Regions from separate parts of the Bacillus sp. LQ16 genome, predicted to be linked through region 1. Evidence: riboswitches for the same ligand, from Rfam matches in the RefSeq annotation. Region 1 holds a riboswitch; each other region holds the start of a gene.
The links. Region 1 has a riboswitch for S-adenosylmethionine ahead of metK (methionine adenosyltransferase). Riboswitches for the same ligand answer to the same signal wherever they lie in the genome.
Positions count from the first base shown of each region.

Region 2: linked by a shared signal. The riboswitch ahead of AC3EMB_RS17220 (amino acid ABC transporter permease) and the one ahead of metK (methionine adenosyltransferase) in region 1 are both predicted to bind S-adenosylmethionine.
Region 3: linked by a shared signal. The riboswitch ahead of AC3EMB_RS15970 (hypothetical protein) and the one ahead of metK (methionine adenosyltransferase) in region 1 are both predicted to bind S-adenosylmethionine.
Region 4: linked by a shared signal. The riboswitch ahead of AC3EMB_RS02115 (cyclase family protein) and the one ahead of metK (methionine adenosyltransferase) in region 1 are both predicted to bind S-adenosylmethionine.

Region 1 is NZ_CM173491.1:4,632,124-4,637,882, reverse strand. Features, by position in the region: gene AC3EMB_RS23470 (ATP synthase subunit I) at 260-643, shown strand; gene pckA (phosphoenolpyruvate carboxykinase (ATP)) at 1,003-2,589, opposite strand; SAM riboswitch class I at 2,818-2,939, shown strand; gene metK (methionine adenosyltransferase) at 3,109-4,308, shown strand; gene AC3EMB_RS23455 (hypothetical protein) at 4,505-4,684, opposite strand; gene AC3EMB_RS23450 (MogA/MoaB family molybdenum cofactor biosynthesis protein) at 4,921-5,430, shown strand; gene AC3EMB_RS23445 (molybdenum cofactor guanylyltransferase) at 5,427-5,759, shown strand, end outside.
Region 2 is NZ_CM173491.1:3,437,492-3,443,250, reverse strand. Features, by position in the region: gene AC3EMB_RS17240 (hypothetical protein) at 1-650, opposite strand, end outside; gene AC3EMB_RS17235 (DUF3900 domain-containing protein) at 777-1,868, opposite strand; gene AC3EMB_RS17230 (hypothetical protein) at 1,984-2,313, opposite strand; gene AC3EMB_RS17225 (VanW family protein) at 2,743-3,654, shown strand; SAM riboswitch class I at 3,884-3,992, shown strand; gene AC3EMB_RS17220 (amino acid ABC transporter permease) at 4,062-4,730, shown strand; gene AC3EMB_RS17215 (amino acid ABC transporter ATP-binding protein) at 4,750-5,511, shown strand; gene AC3EMB_RS17210 (amino acid ABC transporter substrate-binding protein) at 5,523-5,759, shown strand, end outside.
Region 3 is NZ_CM173491.1:3,186,872-3,192,630, reverse strand. Features, by position in the region: gene AC3EMB_RS15995 (energy-coupling factor transporter transmembrane component T) at 1-557, shown strand, start outside; gene AC3EMB_RS15990 (ABC transporter ATP-binding protein) at 530-2,191, shown strand; gene AC3EMB_RS15985 (ECF transporter S component) at 2,164-2,865, shown strand; gene AC3EMB_RS15980 (YwiC-like family protein) at 3,049-3,771, shown strand; gene AC3EMB_RS15975 (hypothetical protein) at 3,804-3,995, opposite strand; SAM riboswitch class I at 4,118-4,216, shown strand; gene AC3EMB_RS15970 (hypothetical protein) at 4,257-4,574, shown strand; gene AC3EMB_RS15965 (SWIM zinc finger family protein) at 4,835-5,224, shown strand; gene AC3EMB_RS15960 (NAD(P)H-dependent oxidoreductase) at 5,248-5,759, shown strand, end outside.
Region 4 is NZ_CM173491.1:407,993-413,751, reverse strand. Features, by position in the region: one part of gene AC3EMB_RS02130 (IS3 family transposase) at 1-375, shown strand, start outside; gene AC3EMB_RS02125 (nucleotidyltransferase domain-containing protein) at 413-1,195, opposite strand; gene AC3EMB_RS02120 (PRK06851 family protein) at 1,308-2,417, opposite strand; SAM riboswitch class I at 2,567-2,679, shown strand; gene AC3EMB_RS02115 (cyclase family protein) at 2,765-3,397, shown strand; gene AC3EMB_RS02110 (hypothetical protein) at 3,426-3,806, opposite strand; gene AC3EMB_RS02105 (ATP-binding protein) at 4,036-5,262, opposite strand; gene AC3EMB_RS02100 (hypothetical protein) at 5,400-5,759, opposite strand, start outside.

The sequences.
Region 1 (5,759 bases):
GTGCTTATTACATCATATCCGTATGTTCATAGATTGATATCATTTTTTTCATAAATGGACGAAAAAAGTTTGAAAAACCGTCACAAAATATGAGAATATAATGTTTGAAATCTTGTATAATATTATTTTCTAAAAACATTTAAACAACATAAACATACTGTTTATGTTGTTTTTAATTTGAGTGAAATGGATGTAAAGAATATGAATTTGAAAGAAATTTTTTGTCGGATAGATAAGAACGAATGAAGAGAGGTACAGCATGATTAGTATGTCACTAAGATCATTTAAAATCCAATCGTATTATATACTAGGTATTTTGTTACTAGGTTGGATGTTAACACCGTTTTCAGCACACTTTTTAGGCGCTGGAATTGGGCTTATTGTAAGTATGTATTGCGTTTGGCTTTTAGGGAGAAGAATTGAGAAGCTTGGAGATAGTATTGTAAAGAAGACGAAAGCACCGACACTCGGTATGTTTAACCGTTTTGCAGCTGCCATTTTGGGTGCTATTATTATGTACGAAATTGAGCACCACATGGTTATGTGGGCATTTGCAGTAGGGATTATGGGTGGTTATTTCTTAATCGTTGTGAATTTAGGATACTATAGCATGAAAGATGAGAAAGAACTAACAAAGAGCTAAAAGAGATAAAAAGATAAAAGACTTCTTTTTAGATGGAATAGATGATCCAGCCACGAATAGAAGCGGTCAGGGCCTTTTTTAACCCCATACGATGTGAAACCCGAGAGATGTAGCGAGTAGGGATATAATGTATATATTCGAAGCTGTAATTTTATAATCTAGGTCACAGATGAAGAGATTAGCATTTCACTTTATATAAGATATAGAAAGAAGCTTACGTTTTCACGTAAGCTTCTTTTTTATGTAAGTGTGTGTAACCGTTAAGCCGCATTGGGTTTTGTCGGTGAGTACGCGAAACTTTACGGTTACACGACACTTATTCATATGAGTAAAGGGTTATTCCAACAGAAAGTTTTAATTTAAGCGATTGGACCGCCTAAGTTAATAATATCTTCAGAAACGCTTTCGAACTTTTTGAAGTTCTCTTTGAATTCATTTGCAAGCTCGATTGCTTTTGCTTTGTAAGCAGCTTTATCAGCCCAAGTTTGTTCAGGCATTAACACTTCGTCAGGTACACCTGGTACGTGAAGTGGAACTTCAAGACCGAAGATGTCATGTTTAGCTGTTTCAGTTTTTGCAAGTTCGCCGCTTAATGCTGCTTGAATCATTGCACGAGTATAACCCAAGTTCATACGTTTACCAACTCCGTACTCGCCGCCAGTCCAGCCAGTGTTTACTAGGAATACTTTCGCATCGTGTTTCTCGATTTTTTCACCAAGCATTTCAGCGTAGCGAGATGCATCAAGTGGTAAGAATGGTGAACCGAAGCAAGTTGAGAATGTAGCTTGCGGAGATGTAACGCCGCGCTCTGTTCCTGCTAGTTTACTAGTGTAACCACTTAAGAAATGATACATAGCTTGCTCTTTTGATAACTTACTGATTGGAGGCAATACGCCAGATGCATCAGCAGTTAAGAAAATAATTGTATTTGGGTGTCCAGCAACACTTGGCAGTACGATATTGTCGATCGCATGCATAGGGTATGCAGCACGAGTATTTTCTGTTAAAGTAGTATCGTTGTAGTCGGCGATACGCGTTTGGTCATTAATGATAACGTTTTCTAAAACAGATCCAAATTTGATTGCATCGAAAATTTGTGGTTCTTTCTCGTGAGAAAGGTTTACACATTTTGCATAGCAACCGCCTTCAATATTGAATACACCGTTATCAGACCAACCGTGCTCATCATCACCGATTAATTTACGGTTTGGATCAGCAGATAATGTTGTTTTACCTGTTCCAGATAAACCGAAGAATAGTGCTACGTCGCCTTCTTCACCTACGTTTGCAGAGCAATGCATAGAAAGGATATCTTGTTCAGGTAATAAGAAGTTCATAATAGAGAAGATTGATTTTTTCATTTCTCCAGCGTATTCTGTACCACCAATTAGTACGATACGTTTTTCGAATGAAACCATAATGAATGCCTCAGAGTTTGTACCGTCAACAGCTGGATCAGCTTTGAAATTCGGTGCAGAAACAATTGTGAACTCTGATTCATGAGTTGTTAATTCTTCTTCAGTTGGACGAATGAATAATTGATGTACAAATAAATTGTGCCATGCATATTCGTTAATAACTTGAATTGGTAGGCGGTAATTGCGGTCAGCGCCTGCAAATCCTTTGAAGACGAATAACTCTTCTTTTTCTTTTAAGTATTCTAAAACTTTAGTATATAATTTATTAAAATGTTCTTCAGAAATCGGTTGGTTCACAGCTCCCCAAGCAATTTTGTCAGCAACCGATGCTTCTTTCACAATAAATTTATCTTTAGGAGAACGTCCTGTATATTTTCCAGTTGAAGCAGAAACGGCACCAGTCGAAGTTAATTTCCCTTCATTTCGCATTAATACTTTTTCCACTAATTGCGGAACACTTAGTTGAATCTGTGCATTGCTTCCGTTCAATAATTCGTGTAAACCAATTTGGACATTCACAGTACTCATATTTATATACCATCCTTTTCATTTAATGAAATATTTCTCGTAATCCCCAACAAGAGTATAACACAATTATATAAATAATGTATACTATTTATTTCTTTTTGTTTGTGTGAATGCATTATTTCCCTATTAATATTTCATTTCAGGCGTATTGAGAAAAACTTTCAGGAAAATGTGAATATTAATTGACAAATGAATATCATTTCTTTAGTATAGGTTGGGACGGATACTCTCTTATCCCGAGCTGGCGGAGGGACAGGCCCGATGAAGCCCAGCAACCTCACTTGTATTGATAAATGCAGGTGAATAGGTGCTAAAACCTGTGCGAGGCTACAGGTCTCGAACGATAAGAGCGAAGGGCAAAAAGCAGTATGCAAGTAGCAAATTAAACCTTTCCTCTATGTAAAGTAGGAAAGGTTTTTCTGTATGCTTGTGTGGGAGAATAAATGTATGTCGCAGTTTGTGGCAAATTAAGGATGAGTTCCGTACAATATATACAATTACTGTAGGGAGGTTTACCACATGACAAAAAAACGTCATCTGTTCACATCTGAGTCTGTAACTGAAGGACATCCAGATAAAATTTGTGACCAAATTTCTGATTCAATTTTAGATGCGATCTTATCAAAAGACGCAAATGCACGTGTAGCTTGTGAAACAACTGTAACAACTGGTTTAGTATTGGTAGCGGGGGAAATTACGACTTCTACTTACGTAGATATTCCAAAAATCGTTCGTGAAACAATTCAAGGCATTGGTTACACACGCGCAAAATACGGATTCGATGCAGAAACTTGTGCTGTTTTAACATCTATCGATGAGCAGTCTGCTGACATCGCTATGGGTGTTGACCAAGCGCTAGAAGCACGCGAAGGTCAAATGACTGACGCTGAGATTGAGGCAATTGGTGCAGGAGACCAAGGTTTAATGTTTGGTTTCGCATGTAATGAAACACAAGAGTTAATGCCACTTCCAATCTCGCTTGCTCACAAATTAGCTCGCCGTTTAACTGAAGTACGTAAAGATGATACATTATCATACTTACGTCCAGATGGAAAAACGCAAGTTACAGTTGAGTATGATGAAAATGGTAAACCAGTACGTGTTGATACTATCGTAATTTCTACACAACATCACCCAGATGTTACATGGGAAGAAATCGATCGCGACTTAAAAGAGCACGTAATTAAAGCTGTAGTACCAGCAGAATTAATGGATGGAGAAACGAAATTCTTCATTAATCCAACTGGCCGCTTCGTAATTGGTGGACCACAAGGTGATGCTGGTTTAACAGGACGTAAAATCATCGTTGATACTTACGGTGGATACGCTCGCCACGGTGGCGGTGCATTCTCTGGTAAAGATGCAACAAAAGTTGACCGTTCTGCAGCATATGCAGCTCGTTATGTTGCGAAAAACATCGTAGCAGCTGGTCTTGCTGACAAAGCAGAAGTACAACTTGCATACGCAATCGGTGTAGCACAACCAGTATCAATTTCAGTTGATACATTCGGCACAGGTAAAGTATCTGAAGACGTACTAGTAGAACTAGTTCGTAACAACTTCGATCTTCGCCCAGCTGGTATTATTAAAATGCTAGACTTACGTCGCCCAATTTACAAACAAACAGCAGCTTACGGCCACTTCGGACGTACTGATGTAGATCTTTCATGGGAACGTACAGACAAAGCTGCAGCTTTAAAAGAGCAAGCTGGTCTATAATATATGAAAAAAAGCTTTGCGCGGTGAGCGCAAAGCTTTTTTTATTTCGTTTTACTTACAATTTGAATGCATGATTTGCAATATACTTCGCCTTCTAGCTCAATATACTTTTTCGTATTAGTCATGCCTTTTCATACGTTTGTATTTCCTTTTTACATGATTTACAAAGGGTGGGTTTCTTCTGGAACATATGCAATCAACCTTTCATTTGACGTGCTTTACCTGCGCAAAAGGCACTGCTTAGTAAAAATAGTGTCGCGAATATAATGCTTACTAATGTAGCGTATGGAATTGCACCTTTTAAGGAAAAGCCGACAGTGATTGAAGCGATGAATAAGAGGATGAATGTTGTTGTTAATTTTTTATAAAGTTCCATACTATGTAGACCTCCAATTTATTTTTTAGTACAAGTTTTAAAATTGAATTCTATTATGTAGAAAATATAAAGAGTAGCTAAAGATGTGTAGTCTAGGAGTATAAGAAAGTGCACTTTCCTTTTTGTGGGTTAGTATACTTATATTGTATCATGGCGCATGATTGGCTTCATACATAATTGTGTAAAGATATGTATGATAAAATGAAGAAAAGTCTTTAAGAAAGGAAAGATAAAAAATGAGTGTAACTGAACATAAAAAACAAGCTCCAAAAGAAGTGCGTTGCAAGATTGTTACGATTTCCGATACACGTACGGAAGAAACGGATAAGAGCGGACAACTATTACATGAATTGTTAAAAGAAGCGGGCCATACAGTAACCTCTTATGAAATTGTAAAAGATGATAAAGAAAGTATTCAGCAAGCAGTGTTAGCTGGTTATCATAGGGAAGATGTAGATGTTGTATTAACAAATGGTGGTACTGGTATTACGAAGCGTGATGTAACAATCGAAGCAGTGTCAGCTCTATTAGATAAAGAGATTGTCGGGTTTGGTGAGCTGTTCCGCATGATTAGTTATTTAGAAGATATCGGAAGCAGCGCAATGTTAAGTAGAGCAATTGGCGGTACAATTGGACGCAAAGTAGTTTTCTCGATGCCAGGGTCGAGCGGAGCGGTTCGTCTTGCGATGAATAAATTAATTTTACCGGAATTAGGCCATATTACATTTGAGCTGCATCGCCAATGAGTAAGTGGGCTGGAATTGTATTAGCGGGCGGTATGTCGAGTAGATTTGGTGAGCCAAAAGCGTTAGCGAGCTGGCAAGATAGTACTTTTATTGAGCATATTTTGAAAGAGATGACGAGTGTGCTCCAAGAAGTTGTAGTCATCAGTCATTCTGATATAAAAGAGCGAGTAGAGCAATTCGTACAAGTTCCTGTTATAGAAGATATTCCGCACTATAAAGGAAATGGGCCGCTTGCCGGCATTGTATCAGGAATGGAATACATAGAAGCAGATTGGTATGCTATTATGCCTTGCGATGCGCCAAATGTTTCGCATGAATGGTTTACCATT
Region 2 (5,759 bases), 1.2 Mb from region 1:
AATTTTTCAAATCCTTTTGCATGTGCAAAGAAATGTTGTAGGAATTTTTTCTTCTCTTCAGTTAACCTTTTATGATTTCCTATTGGAAGACCTGCGCATTTATATAAAAATTGTTTAGTATTACTTTTTAACTTTAAATCACTAATCCAATTCATAGTTTTTTCAGTGGTATGGCTGTTTATGTAGTTTTTTGGAACGGTTACTTTATAATTGTAATCCCGTAAATCATTTTTAGTAAAACCTGTCTGCTTTAAAATTTGTAATAGAGGGAAATGATTTTCCTCAAGTTTATTTAAAATAAATTGTCTATTGGTTTTATTAGAATCGCCTTTGTTATGAAGTCTACGAAGTATTTTGAGGTATTGTGAAGGTTTTTCTGTAAAATCTTCAATAATACAGGGGATTTGTTTTATATGTGGATTATTAGTTATGAAATTGTAACAATCGTATTTTCCAACTAAAATGTATTCATCTTTTAGAGGATGCTTTTCGACTGGTAAGAGTAAATCAAATATATCAAGATATTCAATAGTACTGTTCATTTTTTTAGAATAAGACTTTGTAATGTGTGGATTATACAATAGATTTATTTTTTCAATAGGAATCATGCTAATTTCAGTTAAAGAATGAGGACTATGGTAAATGATCATATGTATTTACCTCCTTAAATCAAATATATAGCGTTAGAAAGTTGTCTTATGATAGCAATAGGAAAATACGTGATTAATGTGAAAGATCCTACCTCTTTTATAGAGGTAGGATCTTTTGCAGTTGTTCTATTCAATTCCTTCTGGACTATAGCTATACTGCTGCTTATTCTCAATCCGCTCAATCACATCCTGCAGCTCATCTGGCTTCAGAAACTCAATCGGAGAGAAGCCCTTCTCAAATGTAAGTGTATCAGCCTCAATCATTAATACGTATCGATCATTTACCTTTGCAATATGTATTTGATCCCCGAAATCAGCAAGCAAAGCCTTCACAGAGATATGATCTGCTTTTAGTTTTAATTCCACTTCAGGAGCATGCTCGACGATTTGGGCAGTTGCTTCCATTACTTCTTCGGTTGAAAATTGTTCCATAATTTCGCGTTTCGGACTGGCAGCCCATACTTCCATCGCTTGGTCGAATTGTTCGCGTTCTTCCGTACCTTCTTCAAATACATCTTCAATTTGGTCGTATACCATGTCCATTACTTGTGTTTTCATAATTTCAGGCATAGAGCGTTCATATTCGACGAATTTTAAGAAGTCTTCAAAGTAGCGGGCATGTGATGCTTGGTGTATTTTTAGTTCGCCTACTTCAACCATACCTTCTTCAGGCATGTATGGGTATTGGATAGATTTCATATTCTTTGTTGTGATGGCCATTTCAACGTTACGAATCAGTGTTGATTCATCAGAAATAGAAGCAACCTTTGGTTCGAAGTCGCATTTCATTACGAATACAAATGGATCATCAAAGTATTTGCGTAGTTTTGCCTGAGCAATTAAAAATACACCACCGCGTACAGCGCTTGTGTCAAGATATGTATAAACGAGAGGTTCGCTCATATCTTTAAAGTTGTCCTTTGTTTCTGCAAAGCGAATACGATTAAAAAGGTTGTAATGAGGGTTTGAATCAAGTTCGTGCCCTTCCTCTACAATAAAGCGACCAATTTTTGTTGGGGCTTGTTCTGTTTTTGCATGACGTTCTACTTTTCGCTTCGATATTTTTAATAACTCACCATTCAAAAATTCTTTTAAGGAGCTATCTTCATATTCTTCAGCGTCTAAAGTTTGAAAATGTTTGTAGCGTTTATCAACTGCTTCACCTTTTCCTTCTACTTGTACAACATAAAAGGAAAGATAATTTATTTCAAAATCCATATTTATCACCTTGTTTCATTTCATTAACTCTTATCAGTATAGAGATGGAAAAAACTTTCGTCAATTTATATAAGGAAGGGGGAGCCCCTTCCTTATATAATTTTTATTTTCTCGATTAAAATCCGTCTTCTAATGCTGCGAATGGAATGTTTAGTCTGTTTTCTACTGTACGTAAACGTTGGTTTAAGCGGTTTAGTCTACGTGTATGGCGCTCAACTGTATTTTCTAGTTGACGTACTCTTTGTTCAAGCTCATTTACGCGTCTTTCTAATTGACGATTTCCAGTGCCAGGAAAAGAGATTGGAAGTTGGAATTGTCTATTTTGGTCATATGGATTCGTTTGCTCTGCTTGATCTATATAAGATTGATATTGTGCTTGTAAGTCATACTGTGGTTGTTGGTACGCATATTGATTATATGGATCATATGGATTGTAGGGATACATAATAACATCCTCCATTTCTTTAAAATAGGTTGAATTCACCATAATGTATGTGCAAAAGCGGAGCGGTGGCACGGCAAATACCTATTTATGTTGACGGGATTTTTCTTTATCCCGCATTAACGGGCAGTAAGACCCCACTGATTAAAGTTTCACTTTATAAAAAATAGCTTGAGGGTTTTTGATTTGTATTTCTTTTGCTTGATGGTATATACTGGATAAAAGAGAGAGTTTACATAAAAGTTACAATTCTATCAAACTCAAACTTTTATGTAAATATGTATAGACATTTATAAAAGAAAAGAGTAATTTATATAGAGTGAAAAATAACTTGTAACATTTTATAAACATATTGTAAAATGATTGTAACAAAACATACATAAAAATGAAATAAATACATAATAGTGATGTTGGGGAAAGGGAGAGAGTATATTGTTCCGTAAAGTAAAGGGTATATTAGTTGGGGTGTTATGTGTAGCTGTAGTGAGTGGTTGTGGTGCAAAAGTAAGTGATGTTGCATTGGTAAGTGATATTGGTGGGCACACTGTAGAGGCTAAAGCAGAAGTGCAAGATACTATTAGTTTAGTTGATGGTCGAACTGGTACTGAAGTGAAAAAATTAGATTTATCTGGTTTAGGCTATTTTGAAGATGAAGCGAAATTTAAAAAGTCTGTAACAAAGGTTGTTGGTGAGGTTGGAAAAAGCGTCGACAAAAAAATGGTTCCTTCACGTATAGCACCTGATGGAAGTTGGCAAGAAGGAAAACCTTCTTATGAATTAATGGAAAAAGAATTAGTAGATAAATTGTTAAACGTTGGTATGTGGGATGCTACGTATCAGTTGCCGATTGTGGAGAAAAAACCAGTCGCAACATTAAGTGATGCGCAAGGAAATGGTACGGTAATTGGTAGATATGAAACGAACTTAGGTGGTTCAACAGGTGGCCGTATTGAGAATATTCGTTTGTCAGCAGCGAGCATAAATGGAGTTGTGTTAGCAAAAGGAGACCGTTTCTCTTTTAATTCATTAATCGGTGATACGACACCAGATAAAGGATATCAATTAGGGAAAGAAATAGTTGATGGTAAATTAGTAGATGGATATGGCGGTGGTGTTTGTCAAACATCTTCAACTTTATACAATGCAGCAGATCAAGCTGGCCTGAAAATGGTGGAGAGAACTACACATTCTAAAACGGTAGGTTATGTTCCACAAGGAAGAGATGCTACAATTGCATATCCATATTTAGATTTAGTATTTGAAAATACGAATGATGCACCTGTGAAGCTTTATATGGGCATTCAGGGTGGAAAGCTAGTTGCTGAAGTACATAAAATGAGATAAGTATAATACCTTTATAAAAAAGCCATTATTTCTAAGTTTGATAGAATTAATGGCTTTTTTGTGCAATCAATATTACACCTCAAGATATAATGAACAGGAGGAAATTTAATAGGAGTAAGACAGTCTAAAAAAAGCATTAAATTTAATTCATAGTTTTCTTATTGACATTATTAGTAATGGGGTGTATTCTTCATAATAACAACTAAATAAATGGAAAAATTTATTGGTTTTCTTATCAAGAGAGATGGAGGGACTGGCCCGATGAAATCTCAGCAACAGGCTGTATCAAAGTACTGTGCTAACTCCAGCGAACGCAATAGGCGTTTGAAAGATGAGGAGAAATGGATTCACATTTAACTCTTCTTATATGCGTAAGAAGAGTTTTTTGTTTAGAGAGGGGGGATAGAGTGAAGTTTGATGTAACGTATTTTTTAGAAAGTTTTCCGCAATTATTTAAATATGTATACATAACTTTAGGGATTACTGTAGTTTCAATGATTATTTCCTTCGTTATAGGGATCGGCTTGGCGATCATAACGAAAAATAAAACGAAATATTTATATTCAATTGCAAGAGTGTATATCTCTTTCTTTAGAGGAACCCCGTTATTAGTTCAATTGTTTGTTTTATATTTCGGATTACCACAAATCTTTCCGACATTTACAGTGCTTACAGCTATGCAAGCAACTTTAATTGGCCTAAGTTTAAATAATGCTGCTTATTTATCAGAGATTATTCGAGGTTCATTAAATGCTGTGGAATCAGGGCAAATGGATGCCTGTTTATCAGTTGGAATGACAAAGGCGCAAGCGATGCGACAAATTATTTTTCCGCAAGCTATTCGTGTCGCAGTACCGTCACTTGGAAATAATTTTGTTGGATTGTTAAAAGAATCTTCGTTATCTTTTGCACTTGGGGTGGCTGAAATTTTAGCACAAGCGAAAATGCTAGCGGCACAATCATATCGTTATATGGAAAGTTATTTAGCGGTAGCGATAGTATATTGGATTATTACAATCGTAATTAGCTGGGGACAGAAAAAGTTAGAAAAGAAACTTGATGCACCATATTTGTAACAGAAATGAGGTGATATATATGATTGAGATAAGAGATTTGTATAAGTCTTACAAACATAATGAAGTACTAAAAGGGATTTCACTTACTGTAAATAAGGGAGAAGTAGTAGTCATTATTGGACCTTCTGGTTCGGGTAAATCGACATTATTAAGGTGTTTAAACTTATTAGAACAACCGAATGATGGCAGTATTAGAATTGAAGATTTAGAGATTCATGCGAAGAGACTTTATAAAAAAGAAATAATACAATTGCGTCAAAAAACGGCAATGGTTTTTCAAAATTATAATTTATTTAAAAATAAAACAGCATTGCAAAATATTACAACGGCATTAACGGTTGTACAGAAAAAAAGTGAAGAAGAGGCAAAGGGAATATCGAGAAAAATATTAAAACAAGTAGGCTTAGCTGATAAAGAAGATTTTTATCCAACAATGTTATCAGGAGGGCAACAGCAAAGGATAGGGATTGCTAGGGCAATGGCTTTAAATCCCGCAGTATTATTGTTTGATGAACCGACTTCCGCACTTGATCCAGAATTGGTGAATGAGGTATTGCAAGTTATTAAAGACTTGGCAAGACAGCACATAACGATGGTTGTTGTTACACATGAAATGAATTTTGCAAAAGAGGTGGCGGATCGCGTTATATTTATGGCTGATGGCATTATTGTAGAGCAGGGAACACCAGAAGAAATTTTCCGAAACCCACAAAATGAACGTACGAAAAAGTTTTTACGACAATTGAATGCTTCAGAAGAAGGCAATCATTTCGTTATTTAGGAGGAAGAATTGTGAGGAAATCATCATTATTACTAACATTAGCATTAACAGTATCAGTTGGAGTTTTATCAGCTTGTGGTTCAAATACAGCAAGCGAAACAACAAATGAAAAAGTAGTAAAAGTTGGGACATCTGCAGGTCGTAGTCCATTTATTTTTAAAGAGGGTGAGAAAGTAAAAGGCTTTGATGCTGAAATTATTGAAGCGGCTGCTAAAAAGGCTGGGTATAAAGTAGAATGGAATGTTTCT
Region 3 (5,759 bases), 1.4 Mb from region 1:
TTATGTTTACGTTTGCGTCATACAATGATATTATTTCCAGTCATAAATTTTTATATTTGTTTTCAAGAATTTCACCGAAAGTTGCATTGTTAACGATGATTACAGTGAGATTTGTTCCTTTGTTTATAAGGCGATTAAAGAAAATCACACTCGTTCAAAAGACGAAAGGTGTGCAGGTAGATTCAGGTTCGATAATTGAACGCGTCAAAAATGGTATGCAATTGCTGCAAGTATTATTAATTTGTTCATTGGAAGATGCACTGCAAACGGCAGATTCTATGCAAGCTCGTGGATTTGGTGTAACGAAACGTACGACATATATTCGCTATAGAATGGAAAAACGAGATTGGTATACGCTCAGTTATTTAAGTATTCTATTTATAATTGCTATCATATGTAGTACGTATGGCGGAGGAAAGTTAATCATTTATCCGAAAGTCGAATCTATTTTATTTCAGCAATACGATGGGATGATGTTTATCGTATTTACGATGTTTATTAGTTTACCAATTATAATGGAAGGAAGGGAATGGTTATGGTGGCGCATGCAGAAATAAACAATTTATCATTTGTATATACTGATGAAAACGAAAAAGCGTTACAGCATATTTCTCTTTCTGTTCAAAAAGGAGAGTTTATTGCACTTGCCGGCGGATCAGGATCCGGGAAGACGACTTTATTAAAACATTTTAAAAAAGAATTACTTCCAATTGGTAAGCGTACTGGGGATACATATTATGATGGTACTTTATTAGAAAATGTACCTGATTTGTTATCTGCTCAAGAAATTGGTATGGTATTTCAAAATCCAGAAAATCAACTCGTAATGGATACAGTTATTCAAGAATTAGCATTTTCTTTAGAAAATATTGGGTTACCATCACATATTATTCAAAAACGAATAGCAGAGCTTATTAGCTTTTTAGGATTTCAAGATTTATTGCATCAATCTGTTCACACGTTATCTGGTGGGCAAAAGCAACTTGTTAATTTAGCTGCGGTATTAGTTATGCAGCCAAAGTTATTATTATTAGATGAACCGACAGCACAATTAGATCCAATTGCTGCAAAAGAGTTTTTAGGATTATTAAAACGGATTAATGAAGAACTTGGAATTACGATTATTTTAAGTGAACATCGTTTAGATGAAGTTATCCCGCTTGCAACACGCGTTGTTTGTATGGATAATGGCTGTATTATGTATGATGGTAGTCCTAAAACTGTTATTACGAATATGTGGGGAGTAGAAACATTCCGTCCATTTATTCCGCAAATTCCAAGGCTATTTTTAGAGTGGAATGTGAGAGATATTCCGTTTACGGTGCGAGAGGCGCAAATGAAAATGAATAATTTTTCAGCGATATCATATGTAAATGAGCCAATAGCACAAAGTGAAAAGCAAGAGGTAATTTTAAGCGCAGAGCATATTTCATTCCAGTACGAAAAAAATAGTCCGCTTATTTTACGTGATTTATCAGTTTCGATTGAAAAAGGAAAATGGGTAGCGCTCGTTGGGAAGAACGGTACAGGTAAGTCTACACTGTTAACAATTTTAGCAGGATTACAAAAAGCGAGAAGAGGGAAAGTAAAGTGGAACGGGAAAGTGATACATAAAATTGATTCGAAAGAACGGTTTAAAAGTATTGGGTATGTATCGCAGTATCCATATTATCATTTTACATTTGATACAGTGTGGGATGAGGTGTATGAACGTGCACGTGAATTATATGGAGAACAAGGAAAAGAAATAGCAGAAGATACGCTAAAACAGTTTTGGTTGTATTCGCTTAAAGAACGCCATCCGCATGATTGTAGCGGAGGAGAGCAACAACTTCTTGCATTATGTACAACGTTATTATCAAAGCCAACGTTATTATTACTTGATGAACCGACAAAGGGATTAGATCCATGGAAGAAAGAAAGAGTAGGAGAACTATTTAGGAAGCTGCAAAAAGAAGGAACAACAATTGTAATGGCAACGCATGACATTGAGTTCGCTGCGAAATACGTTGATCAATGTATGATGTTATTTGATGGGACAGTCATTATGAATGATGCACCGAAAGAATTTTTTAGCGGCAACTTCTTTTATACAACATCTATCAATCGATTCATTCGAAAAGAATTGCCATATGCATTAACGTGGGAGGATGTGTACGAAGCGTGTCCAAACGATATGTTGCATTCATAATATGTATTTTTGCAGTAATAATAGGCACATTACTCTTTACTACACTTATTATGGACGGTTATTACATGTTAAGTAGTTTGTTTTTATTAGTTGTTATTATGTTACCTTTCTATATCCGTTTTGAAAGAAAGGCGTTTGTTTCACGTGAAATTGTTCTCGTTGCTGTATTAGCAGCAATTGCAGCAGTTAGCCGCGTACCATTTTCTATTTTACCGAGTGTACAACCAACTTCTTTTGTTATTATCGTTTCTGCAATTGTGTTTGGAAGTGAAGCGGGTTTTATGATCGGTGCAACAGCAGCGATTGTGTCTAACATCTTTTTAGGGCAAGGTCCGTGGACGCCGTGGCAAATGTTTTCATGGGGTATGATTGGTTTTATAGCTGGATTATTGCGTAATACATTTTTAATGAAAAAGCTATGGGGAAGACTCCTGTACGGATTGTTTGTTGGATTTTTATTTGGCTGGATTATGAATTTCTGGGGACTTCTCGGTTTTATACGAGAGGCAACGTGGGAAACAGTCATTTCGTATTACATCGCAAGTTTTTATTTCGATTTGAGCCATGCAATTTCGAATGTTGTCTTCTTACTATTATTTAGTACTTCTTGGATTACGATTCTCACAAGATTTAAAAAGAAATACGGTATATTAGATAAGCATAACATAGCATAGAAAAGCATACTCATATAAGGTAGGGTCGCGACTTACATATTCGTTTGCCTCTTTCATGCTTCTTACATATTGTAAGGAGCATTTTTTATTGTCAAAAAATAGTCCAATATATATCCGTTACTATATAAAATTATTCGTATAATAATAGGTGAGAACTATTTTCAAAAGGGAGGTGTATAGTTAATGAAGTTAGTTATTCCGAAGCAACATGGTGCATGGGCGATGCTTGCTATACCATTTCTATTAAGTGTCATACTTGGAAAACCTACTATATATCACATTCCATTGTTTATAGCTTGGTTCTTTATCTATTTAGCTACGTATCCATTCCTTATGCACATAAAACAAAAACGAAAAAAAGAGTATTTACATGCTTCAATTGTATATTTTATTATTGCGTTCGTATTTGGGATGATTTCTCTATTATATGAATGGCGCATTCTTTTATTCGTAATAGTCATGATTCCACTATTTATAGTAAATATGCATTATGCTCGTCAAAAAAATGAAAGGGCACTATTAAATGATATTTGTGCGATCATTGTGTTTTGTGTTGGTGGGTTAATTAGTTATTATTTTTCAATGAAACAAATCGATCATACAGCATTATTCATTGCACTTATTTCATTCTTATACTTTTTAGGTAGTACGTTTTATGTGAAAACGATGATACGTGAGAAAAATAATCCGAAGTATCGTTTTATATCTTGGGGTTATCATATTCTATTAACAATCATTGTATTTGCAATTAATCCGTGGTGCTCCCTTATTTTTATACCAAGTGTCATTCGAGCCATTATATTGTATGGCAAAAAAATTTCTATTATAAAAGTAGGGATTTTAGAAATTGTGAATTCTGTATATTTTTTAATCATAACGGCAATAATTATGAAGTATGCCATTTGAAAAAACTTCCCACCTTATGATGGGAAGTTTTTTCAATCTTGTTCTAAAATGTGAACGGTGTAATCGCAGCGTTGAATAGCTTGTTCGATCGCATAAAGGGATTGCTCAATACGAGCGCGATTAAAATCTTTTTCAACAGTCTGTAATGCTTCTTCTAAACAATGTTTTGCTTCTTGTAATGATTGAAAAGAATCTTGTACATATCCGCGAGCATTTTGATGCATTTCATAATCCTCCTTGCATATTCATATATGTATAGTATGAACAGTAAAGAAGAAAATATTATTTGTTATATTTGTTTGACAATTAAAATGAAATTACGTATAGTAAGAATTAAGTGAATATTTTCTTATCCAGAGAGGTGGAGGGACTGGCCCGATGAAACCCAGCAACCGCGATGCAGGTGCTAATTCCAGCAGAACATATTTGTTCTGGGAGATAAGACGAAGATATATACGTAACTTCTTCTTATCGGAGAGGTTTTTTTGTTGCAAAAAAACCGATTACGAAAATTTATATTAAGAAGAAAGGGGTTGCGCATTGCTGTGACACTCGAAAAATACGTAAAACTGCGTAGTACAGTTTATGAATATATGATAGAGCAAGATAAGCCAATATCATTGTTAGATATTCAAGAACATATCGTTTCGCATCATGAAGGAAAATTCACGAAAAAGATGTTACATCAATTTTATTTATCAAGACTATTAGATGAACTGAAACTGGATGGGAAAATTACATTAGCTGATGAATATCTCTATACTGAAAAAGGGGTATTTTATAAGGCGAGAAAAGGGAGCTAAGCTCTCTTTTTTTTAAAATAACGGAGTATGTAGAGTAAAAGACTGCTTAAGCAGCCTGATACAGGGAATGGTGTTGAGTGTGTAGTGTCAAAAATTGAATGTGCCTGAAAGAGGCAATTCGTATCGGCTGCAAATGAAAAGAGACACCTTCGCCGAATAGGTGTCAGTCGTTTTGCAAAATAGACTTGCTATTTAACAGTTCTTAGAATAACATGCAGGGGTTTGGAAGTCAAAAGGGAATTAAAGGAAGGGGTACAATTATGTACGCTTACTTATTAAAAGATATAACGAAATGGATCCCAAAGTACGTTGTAGATAAGGGATATGAATATTATGAAGATGGACATGTAGAAGATGTTGAAATACAAGATAACAAAGTGTTTGCTTTCGTTACTGGAAATGCAGGGAATTATGAAGTAGTTATTGATCTCGAAGATTTTTCAAAAAGTAGTTGCGAATGTCCGTATGAAAATTATTGTAAACATATGGCGGCAGTTGTTTATGATATTCAAGGTGCTGGTGAGAGTGCAGTTAAAGAGAAACTGAAAGATTTAGAAAAAGAAGAGTTACTTACTGTATTAAATCGACTGTTGCAAAGTTCGAAAAACATGCAAATTGTAGAGAAGATGTTAAAGAAGGGGAAACTTTAACTTATAGAGGGAGTTGTTATGTAGTGAACGTACTAATTGTATACGCTCATCCTAGTCCTTCAAGTTTTAATGCGGCGATTTTAAATCATGTGCAAAAAGGACTACAGGAAACAAATCATTCAGTTACCGTACTTGATTTATACAAAGAACAATTTGATCCAGTCCTCGTATTTAATGAAGAGAAGAAAAGACGTGATTTAGTAAATGAAGAAGAAACAGCTCGATACAGAACGTTAGTAGAAGAAGCAGATACAATTCTATTCATCTATCCAATATGGTGGTGGGGGATGCCAGCTATTTTAAAAGGTTTTATTGACCGTATTTTCGTAGCTGAATTTGCTTATAAATATGAAGGGGCTCTGCCGAAAGGATTATTGCAAGGGAAAAAAGCGTGGGTTATTAATACGTTAGACTCGCCTCTATGGTACGTCGCATTGTTATATCGATCAGCAGATTGGATTATGATGAAGAGAGGTGTTTTACGTTTTTGTGGCATTCGTGATATAAAACGGTCAGTGTTTCAATCTGTGAAAAC
Region 4 (5,759 bases), 1.2 Mb from region 1:
GGTTCTAGACCGACGTATTCGCTTGTTTCAGACATGTTAGAGAAAGCATTGGAACGTTTACCTGAAACCCACCAGCTACTGATGCATTCAGATCAAGGATGGCATTATCAAATGAGACAGTACGTCCGTACACTTGAATCAAGAGCTATCGTCCAGAGTATGTCTCGAAAAGGCAACTGTTACGACAACGCAGTAATAGAAAATTTCTTTGGGATTATGAAGTCGGAGTTCCTCTACATAAAAGAATTTGAAAATGTAGAGCACTTTAAAATAGAATTAGAAAAATATATAGATTATTATAATACGAAACGGATTAAGGCAAAATTAAAAATGAGCCCGGTACAATACCGGACTCATTTTTATCAAGCTGCCTAATGAAATAACCGTGTCTAACTTTTAGGGGTCACTTCACTTACTTGTGCTCTTTTTCATATGCTTCAAACAACATATCTCGAAACAATGTATTTAAACTCTCAATATCGATTCCTGATCCCTTTTCAATTCCTTTTACATATTGCTGATAGTAATGAATTTGTTCTTCTAAAAATTGATTTAGCACCTTAATTTTCAATCCAACATCTAATTCAGTACCTGCTTTTTTCTTTATTAACAACTTTTCAATTTCATCTAATACGCTACGTTCTAATGATAATTCTTTAATCAATCGGTCAAATTCTACAGGAGGTAAGGTCGTTTTCTCTTCTAGCCACTTACAAGCTAAAATGGGACGTAATACATAAAAGTACTTTTTCAGCTTTACATTCTCACCTTGCAAAAATTCACGATAATTTTTCGACGCCATATGTAAATAATGATATATCGTTGCTTTTGGATCAAAATTCTTCTCACTCATCTGTTGAAGTAGTTCTGGAAAATTAGAGTTTTTCGAATAAAAAATTGGTGATCGAATCCACTCAAGTAAAGCAGGATTCGACTTCGCGAATAGTTGCAACGCCTTTTTAATATCCCAACCACTTATATCTAAATCATCACTAATTGGATATTCAATTACATCTCGTTTGTCATGAATTGATAAATACCATTCTACCGGGTGTATATAAACAAACCTAACATCATAATCGCTATCTTTCGATGGAAAACCCCAAGCACGACTCCCTGATTCTACCGCAAATAAAATTTTCACATCATTCTCTTTTTCAATTCTTTCTAACTCCAACTCGATTTTCTCTCTCATTGCATAACACCTCCATTTTTTGATTATTTCCTTGGAAATTCGACAAATACAATACTAATTTTACTACATACCAAAAAAACTGTCAGAAATTACTGACAGCCTAATGAAACGTCTATTGTTGCTTTTCGATTACAGTAGTAGCAATTCGTTCAAACTCTTTTTGAATCTCCTCTTTATATGCATCTACTATTGAAAAATCCATAGCAGCAATATAAATTCGTTCTAATTTATCACGAACCGATTTTGCTTTCGCTAAGAAAGACATCGCCTCATTCATTTTTGCTTTATATTGAATGGAAACATCACGAATTTCCTTCGCATATTTCTCATCCGTCCCTGGCGTAACAATAAGGGCATACATATCAATAATTTCATCACCCTCGCGACTTGGAAAATATTCATGTGGTGCGGTGCTATCAAAAATTGCAAAGCCTAATTCTCTTACGATAACCATATCAAGACTATGCGGGTCAAATCCGCAATGATATACTTCAACTTCAAATCCTTTTTCTTCAGCTGCCTTAGCTAACTTTTTGAGCATCGTTGATTTTCCAGAGCCTGGGCGCCCTTTTATAAAATAACGATGTGGTAACCCTTCTGTTAAATTAGGAACAAAATCAACTGCTCCTTTCGGTGTAGCAGCTCCTAAAAAACGATGTTTTACAAGCGATTGTCTCCCGTTTTTATCTGCAAATAATTTCTGGATTAGCTGATTGGTTAGTTCATTTGCTTTATTAAAATCTATATTATCAATATATATCTTCTCCCACTCATCATGTATAACCAATGCCTCTTTAAAACGTGCGTAAGCAGACTGAAAAGCTTTGCTTGCTTCTGAAACAAATCTTTCAATTTCTAACTTCTGCTTTCTTAGTTTATCTGAGTCCCAAGCAATTCCTAAATTTATATACTCTTCAACAACTCCTGGCATTTTTGGCTCAATAACATGCGGCGATGTCCCATCAACAATTCCTGCTTTTAATTTTGGGATAATTACACCATCAACCGATTTATTATCAGAAGAACAATGCAAAAATTCAATATCATATCCTTTTTCAATCCATTCACGACCTATTGCCTTTATTAAAGAAGATTTTCCCGTTCCTGGGCCACCCTTTAAGATAAATACTCTGTCTAATCCTTTTAAATTCTCTTCGTATAAATTGTGAAATCCCCTAGCTGTATTACCACCAGCATAATAATTTAATATATTTCCTGTCACTGCACTCACTCCTTCGCAGCATTCTATTTACATAAGCTACAATATGCGAGCAGCTTTATTTGGGTGAATACCTATTTTGTATTGCACGAAAAAAGGAAATGAATTACAATTTAACTATCGGAAAATTCAGATTTTAAAAACTGAATACTTCTTTATCAAGAGAGGCAGAGGGACCGGCCCTTTGAAGCCCAGCAACCTCAGTTTATACAAACTGAATAGGTGCTAATTCCTGCAAAATGCATTGCATTTTGGAAGATAAAACTCAACTAGCATGTAAAGCTCATCTTTCTTGATACTGAAGGATGAGCTTTTTATTATTTGAAAAACATATATTGGAGGTATGTAAAATGAAAGTAATTGATCTATCGCAAACATTTGAAAATAATATGTCTCAATTTCCTGGAACACCTAAAATACAACTAGAAGCTGTTACAAGTGTTGAAGAATCAGGCTATCAAGTTACAGATTTTCATTCTGTCGTTCATGTTGGCACGCATTGTGATGCCCCTGCGCATTTTATTTCAGGCGCAACGACCATCGATCGATTACCGCTGGATCAATTTGTAGGCGAAGCTGTTCTTATAGATGTAACACATATTCAAGAACGAAAATTACCTAAGGCAGTATTGCATAATGCTGATATAAAAGAAGGTGATATTGTTATTTTTCATTCTAATCTATCCACCAAATGGAATACAGAAGCTTATGAGAAAGAAGCATTTTATCTTTCTGAAGAATTAGCTAAAGAACTAGTGCGATTAAAAGTAAAATCTATCGGTTTAGATTTCATTTCTCCTGATGAAGTCACAACAGAAACATCACCGATTCATCACATATTACTAGGGAATAATATTTACTTAATTGAAAACTTAACAAATCTAGATGCTATCGAAACAAAACGTTTCTTTTTCTCAGCAGCACCTTTAAAAATTAAAAATAGTGACGGTGCTTTCGCAAGAGCATTTGCTGTTATTTTTTAAACACAGCCTATAAAAAAAGCAAAGGCCACTATTGGTCTTTGCTTCTATATTTTCTATTTAAATTAAGAAAGAATTGTTCCACACGGGGACGCACCCAAGCTAAACAATCTATCTCTTTCTTCTTTGTGCAAGCTATCTCTTCTCCATCTACCATTTCAACAAGTTCTAGTTCTAACAGTTGCCTCGTGAATGCTAACATATTCACTTCTTCGGATGGATACTCTTCTTTTAATTTCTCCTCAATTTCCCCCAATAAAAAACCGTCACGCATCATTGCCAATGCATCAATCCAAAGTGGCGGCATTTCATATTTTTCTCCTGTAATTGTATCTTTTACAATATAATTCTTTTGCTCTTTTCGAAATTGAATCGTGTGTAAACATACAGTCGAATTTAATGTTAATTCCATCATACCACCTCTTTCATAATATCTGCATAGAAAAAAGGATGCGCGTGCACCCCTTCTTATCTTTTCATAACACTACTGAACCGTTACATGAGCAATCAATCTCATGTCGATATTTTCCTCCATTATAAACGAAGTATTTTATAAAAAAAACCCTTCTTGAAACATTTTATAAAATGTTTATATTTACACAACAAGAACACTTTTCTGAAAAATCTTTTCTCCCAATACATTAAACGGTCGGCAGAAAAATTTCTACTTTCGTTCCTACTCCTAGACTACTTTGGATCGTGATACTCCCTTGATGTTCCTTAATAATTTTATATGTAATCATTAATCCAAGTCCTGTACCAGTCTCCTTTGTTGTGTAAAACGCCTTGCCGATTTTTTCTAATTCCTCATTCTCTATACCAAATCCTTGGTCTTCAACAGAAATACACAAATGTCCTTGCGTTTTTTGATATGCACGGATATGAATTTCTCCGCCCTCTGGCATTGATTCTATTCCATTTTTAATGATATTTAATAACACTTGTTTTAATTGCTTATCATCACCGTTTATAGCCGGTAAATTCCCATCTACTTGTATATGACATTTAACTCTATATTGCGTTGCATAACTTTCCATTAGATGCACAACATATAGAAGGATGTCTCGTATATTACACCTTTCATAATTTGTTGGCTTTGGTTTTCCTAACAACATCAATTCACTAACAAATCCATTAACCCTTTCAATTTCTTGTAGCATAATGTCGTAGCTCATCGTATCAGTTGGATTTCTTTCTTTTTGCATTTGCGTAAACCCTTTTAACGCTGTTAGCGGATTTCGAATTTCATGGGCAATTGTTGTAGACATAGTCCCAATCACAGCTAAATTTTCCGTCTCTTTCATATTGTTCATCATTTCAACCACTGTTCTTACATAAGATTGAAATCGTTTTAATAAAGAATGTGAAATAATGAAATAGAATATACATAAAACAAGTGGAATTACCACTTTTAAATCTTGTAATAGCAATGTGAAAAATACGTACTTTCCAATTACACTAAAGGACACTAAATAAAAGTATTTTCTATTCACGAAAACTGGGGCAAATAAAATTAATAACATTTCTACCATACTACCATGTTCAAAAGGTCTATCCGTTCGTAAATAAATCATTAAATTATTCACAAGATTGATAAACATGTACCCAAATAAAAATAAATATTTTACAGAATATACATACCCTCTTTTTTGAAGATATATAGAAATAGGAAATAATGCTATTACAAATATAGGCACACCTATCCCAAGACTACCTTCTGGCCAACCTACCGCTGTTCCACTAATATTCATAGCAGGATATACAAAATAATATATAGCGTCATATAAAAAGAATATAATATAAAATAATAATATAAATACCTTTAAGGCTCTTCTTTCTTCATAAATCAAGCTCTTGTATTTATTCATATAAAAACTCCCCTTGATCGATACAAAAAACTTTCATTGTTATCTCCTTAAAGTATAAGTATGAAATTGCTTTCAGGGCAATATTTAACCTTATAATAATGAAAGGAAGGAGATCTCTCCTTCCTTTTGGTAACAACTTACATCCATCTTACCCTGTCATGTAACAATCCATCCGTAAAATTATTATGCCCTATTACAAAATCCTTCATATATAAATTTAAATACTCACCGTACTTACTTTCTGTATTTAATAACAACTCCTCGACGTAATAAGCACCTTGTTCAAATTGATCTAAAAGTAAACTGGACAAGCCCGCATAAATCCCGCACCCTACCTGAAAATACGTTGCATTCGTTTTATATTTACGAAAAACTTGGCTACTATTCATCACATTATACATATATGTCTCACTATTTTCATAAACGAGTAACACACCGACCAAGTCCTCTCCAGCAACCTCTTCTTCCGCTGGATTAAACACTTTACGATTCCAGTT